DNA from 2 places in the Salicibibacter cibi genome. Region 2 is predicted to be linked to the other one. Evidence: riboswitches for the same ligand, from Rfam matches in the RefSeq annotation. Region 2 holds a riboswitch; the other holds the start of a gene.
What was found. A riboswitch is a leader RNA that binds a small molecule or an ion and turns the genes downstream of it on or off. The one in region 2 is predicted to bind glycine.

Region 1 (2,473 bases), 1.5 Mb from region 2:
TGATCTGTCGAACACTGCAGCAATGGTCATCGGTGAACCGACACGAGAGAAAGTCGTCGTCGGTCATAAAGGTGCATTATGGGTTGAAATTATCACGTTCGGGAAAACGGCACATGGTGCGATGCCGCATCGAGGGATTAATGCCATTGAACGGATAAGAGACGTCATGGCCATCCTTGATGAATGCCGACTGGATTGGAAAATTACCGGTGCCCCCCTTGGGGAAAGCAGTTTATCGATTAATAAAATTGAAGGCGGCATGCAAACAAATGTTATTCCGGATCAATGTCATATATATGTCGACATTCGAACGATCCCGCCTCAGTCCCACGATAATATTTTTATGGAATTAAAAAGGAAATTAACCGATTTGTTTAAAAAAGAAAACGATGACTCAACTTTTAAAATGGAGACGTTACTAAACAGGCCTGGCATCTTGACTGAATCGTCAAGTCAAATCATTCAGACCGCAAAAGATATTAAGGCTACTGACGACGATGTTTACGGTGTTTCATACTATACGGATGCAGCCGTTTTGAATCCGGAAAGTAAGATCCCTACACTTATTTATGGCCCCGGAGACGAGCAGTTGGCCCATCAACCGAATGAATATGTGAATATTGATGCTTACTTGCGGTCGATTGAGTATTATAAAAGGTTGGCTCTTACATTTGAAGCATAGGAATTTGGGCAATGTCATAGAAACGTGTGTAAATATAAAATTTAAATAATTGTCAAATAACCATTGCCTTATAACCTCTTGTTTGTTAAACTAATATCAAATATTGATATTTGCGAATGAAAATTGTGGGAGAGATCGACATAAGTGTTGACACCGAAGGGGCAACATTCACATAAATACCTTGTGAATGAATCTCTCAGGTAAAATGACTGCAATGGGACGCATCTCTGGAGAGCGCATAAGCCACCAAAGGGGTAAACTCCGTCACGGGGAGTTGAACTCTCAGGTAAAAGGACAGAGAAAAGGTGTATACACCTTTTCTCTGTCCTTTTTTATGATCTGTCCGAAAGGTTTACGATATGCATTATTAACATGAATCAGGATGGATTTCGATGAGTTTAAAGAGCAAGTCTCCAACCGTTGGAATATGAAGAAAGATGCCAATCGATGGTGGGGGAATACCCGTCATTTGCAAAAGTGCATATGCCGATGTGGGGATCGAGGCTGTTATTGCTAAAGACCGCAACGGATGTAAGTTGGCTGAAGAGATTGAAGCGGATGTACTCATGGTTTTAACGGATATTGACTATGTTTATGTAAACTACGGGAAAACAGTTGAGAAAGCTTTGAAAAATCTTTCTGTTGATAAATTGGAAAAATCGAAGAAGGTCACTTTAGTAAAGGGAGCATGGTCCCAAAAGTTGAGTCTGCACTGTCTTTCGCCAAAACCGGTGGCACCTCCATCATCTGCGCTTTGGATAAGGCAGAGGAAGCCCTGCAGGGGAAAACCGGCACAATCATTACTGCTACTGAAAAAGGCGTCACTGTTGGCTAAATACAGAGAAAAAGTGACTGTACAGTTGTCTCTGTTCTTCGATATTATGCGTTGAAGGGAAAGGATGTGATCAAATGGGGAAAAAAGAAGCGCATGTTCGCAAACCGGATTGGCTAAAAATAAAATTAAATACAAATGAATCCTATAAAGGCCTTAAGAAGATGATGCGCGAAAAGAAATTACATACGGTCTGTGAAGAAGCGCGCTGTCCAAATATTCATGAATGCTGGGCAGTAAGAAAAACGGCCACATTTATGATCCTCGGGGATGTATGCACGCGCGGGTGCCGATTTTGTGCGGTGAAAACCGGACTTCCCAATGAACTTGATTGGGGCGAGCCGGAACGAGTTGCCGAGTCCGTGGAACAAATGGGCTTGAAACACGTCGTTATTACGGCTGTTGCCCGTGATGACCTTAAAGACGGAGGTTCACGGGTGTACGCAGAAACAGTTCGCGCCGTCCGTCGCCGCAATCCGCTTACGACGATTGAAGTATTGCCTTCGGATATGATGGGGTTGCACGACAATTTACAAACGCTCATGGAGGCTCGCCCGAATATATTGAACCACAATATTGAAACGGTCCGGCGCTTAACGAAGAAAGTTCGTGCACGCGCGACGTATGATCGTTCTTTGGAATTTCTTCGCTATTCCAAGGAATTGCATCCCGATATTCCGACGAAATCAAGTCTTATGATCGGCCTCGGGGAAACGCCCGAAGAAATCGAAGAAGTCATGGATGATTTGCGTGCCCACGATGTGGATATTATGACGATCGGACAATATTTGCAGCCGACGAAGAAACATTTGGATGTGCAAAAATACTACACACCCGAGGAATTTGCGCGGTTTAAAGAAATTGCTATGCAAAAAGGGTTCCGTCATTGTGAGGCAGGACCCCTCGTTCGTTCTTCTTATCACGCCGATGAACAGGTTAATAAAGCACAGGTATGGCAA
Region 2 (2,473 bases):
CACTGCAGGTAGAGTTGGGTTGCCCGGTATTCCGTGAAAATAATCGTTTTTTCCGAAGAAGCCCGGAGTTGTTTCAACATTTGCTCCGCTTTTGCATTTGTTTGGATTTCATGCATGGCGTGAACAACGGGAGTAGCTTGTGCTTCGTTTAACATCCCGTTTTTCATCATGTTTGAAATTGTCACCCCCAAGGCTTCTTTGCTGGAACATGCTTCCCTTTGTAACGTCGTTAATGAAAAACCGTGGAGGTCTTGCACTGTTTGTTTTAAATCGCACACGGCATCATACATGGCGCGTTCTTCTTTCGACATTTCCACGTTTACATTTTCAACATGCCGATGAGTCCAGGACACGTTCGTATTGTCGCGGCGGTTGCGGACCATCACGTTTTGCACGAGTTTCTGAATGTCTTCGGTTGCTTCTGTATCGTTTTTGTACTTGGCTTTAAAGCTTTTTTCATCGCCAAGATGTCCGGGTTTCAAAATCGAAACGAGGTGAAACAGTTCTTCGATCCGGTTTTGCACAGGGGTGGCGGTACATAGTAAACAAAAGCGTTTTTTCAGCGCTTTGATGAATGCATAGTTTTTCGTGTTGGCATTTTTTAACTTATGTGCTTCATCAATAATGATCATGTCATAAGGTTGCTCGAGTACGATTTCCCGATGGGGGGAATGTTTGGCGGTGTCCATCGAAGCGACGACGACATCGCACCGATCCCATACATACGTTTTCTTTTGGGAGACGGCAGGAATGTAAAATTTTTCATTAAGCTCTTGCGTCCATTGATTCACCAGGGACGCCGGGGATAGAATAAGCGCCTTTTTGACGAGGCCTCGTATCATGTATTCCTTTAAAACAAGACCGGCCTCTATCGTCTTCCCAAGCCCTACTTCGTCAGCGAGGATGGCTTTCCCGTTCATATCTTCAACGACACGCCTTGCTGTCTCAAATTGATGATCATACAAGGAAAGTTCCGGCAAATGCGTGGGAGCGACGAGTCCGTCGAAGGATGGGACCGCTTTGTGCGTTTGTGCTTCATAAGCAAGTTGATACATTTCCCATGAAGACCATGGGCCTTCATGATGCAATGCTTGTTTAAATTGGTCCTCCCAGTCGGCGGAGAAATGGATATCTATGTACATAATTACCCCTTTTTCCCTTTATTTTTATTTTAAAGTATAAAAAAGATTGGCAATGGATAAATGACGTGCTACACTAAATGCAACAGGCTTTCCTAACTATGTTAGTGTGTGAATGTGGAGCGTTTTTATACATTGGAATAAGCGAATGATGACAGAGGGAGAGACCGTTCTTCCCAGAACGGCGCCGAAGGAGCAAACCGGAATGGTGAATCTCTCAGGCACATGTACTTCTGTTTGACGCGACTCTGGAGAGCGCCCTCGCGGCCACCAACGAGGACAATTTTTGCCAAATGCGGCGAAAAAGAAACTTTCTGGTAGACCGACAGAGCTTTTCAACGATAAACGTTGGAGAGTTCTGTCTTTTTTTATCTGCATGGTGCAACGAAGGCTTTCGTCATAAAAGCTTTGTGAAGACCAAGTTTTCTAATAAATATAAAAAGGGGAGATTGACTTGACAGAAAAGCGGCGCACCATTCTTTATGATAGGCATGTGGCGTTGGGGGCGAAGATGGTTCCGTTCGGAGGCTTTGAAATGCCTGTCCAATACGATTCCATCAAAGCGGAACACCGTGCGGTGCGGGAGGCGGTTGGCCTTTTTGATGTTTCCCATATGGGGGAGGCATTGATTGCAGGGGAATCTGCATTTAACACCGTACAAACAATCTTGACGAACGATGCTTCCAAATTGGAAGTGGGCAAAGCTCAGTATTCATTGATGTGCAATGAAAATGGCGGAATAGTGGACGATTTTCTCGTCTATCAAATGGGACCCGAAAAATACATGGTCATCCCCAATGCCGCCAATCGCGAGACAGATATCGCTTGGCTCAAGCAACACGCGCAAGCGGGTACGACGGTGACGGATGTTTCCGATGATTACGCGTTGCTTGCGCTGCAAGGCCCGAAAGCGGTTGAGGTATTGCAATCATTAACAGATGAAGACGTGGGGGCGATCGGTACGTTTCGCTTTCAGACGGACGTAGCTGTTGACGGCCGAAGTGCAATCGTGTCCCGTAGCGGTTACACCGGGGAAGACGGGTATGAAATCTACTGCGGGACGAAAGATGCCGGCGCTATTTGGGACGCGTTGCTTACCGCCGGTGAAAGCGTTGGCATTAAACCTTGCGGGTTAGGTGCCAGGGATACGCTTCGTTTTGAGGCTCGCTTGCCGTTGTACGGCCAAGAACTTACGGAGACGATCAGCCCTTTGGAAGCAAAGCTCGGCTTTGCGGTGAAAGTAAACAAAGACGCTGATTTTATAGGGAAGAAAGCGCTGGCAGCAGAAAAAGAACATGGACCGGCTCGTAAGATTGTTGGCATTGAGATGATAG

Region 1: it holds a riboswitch for glycine, as region 2 does, so the genes downstream of both, HUG20_RS14715 (amino acid kinase family protein) here and gcvT (glycine cleavage system aminomethyltransferase GcvT) in region 2, are expected to answer to the same signal.

What each region holds. Positions count from the first base shown of each region.
Region 1 covers NZ_CP054706.1:2,959,765-2,962,237, reverse strand. Annotated here, with positions in the region: gene HUG20_RS14720 (M20 family metallopeptidase) at 1-682, shown strand, start outside; glycine riboswitch at 799-904, shown strand; glycine riboswitch at 907-983, shown strand; gene HUG20_RS14715 (amino acid kinase family protein) at 1,120-1,572, shown strand; gene lipA (lipoyl synthase) at 1,592-2,473, shown strand, end outside.
Region 2 covers NZ_CP054706.1:1,469,966-1,472,438, forward strand. Annotated here, with positions in the region: gene HUG20_RS07540 (DEAD/DEAH box helicase) at 1-1,142, opposite strand, end outside; glycine riboswitch at 1,288-1,382, shown strand; gene gcvT (glycine cleavage system aminomethyltransferase GcvT) at 1,594-2,473, shown strand, end outside.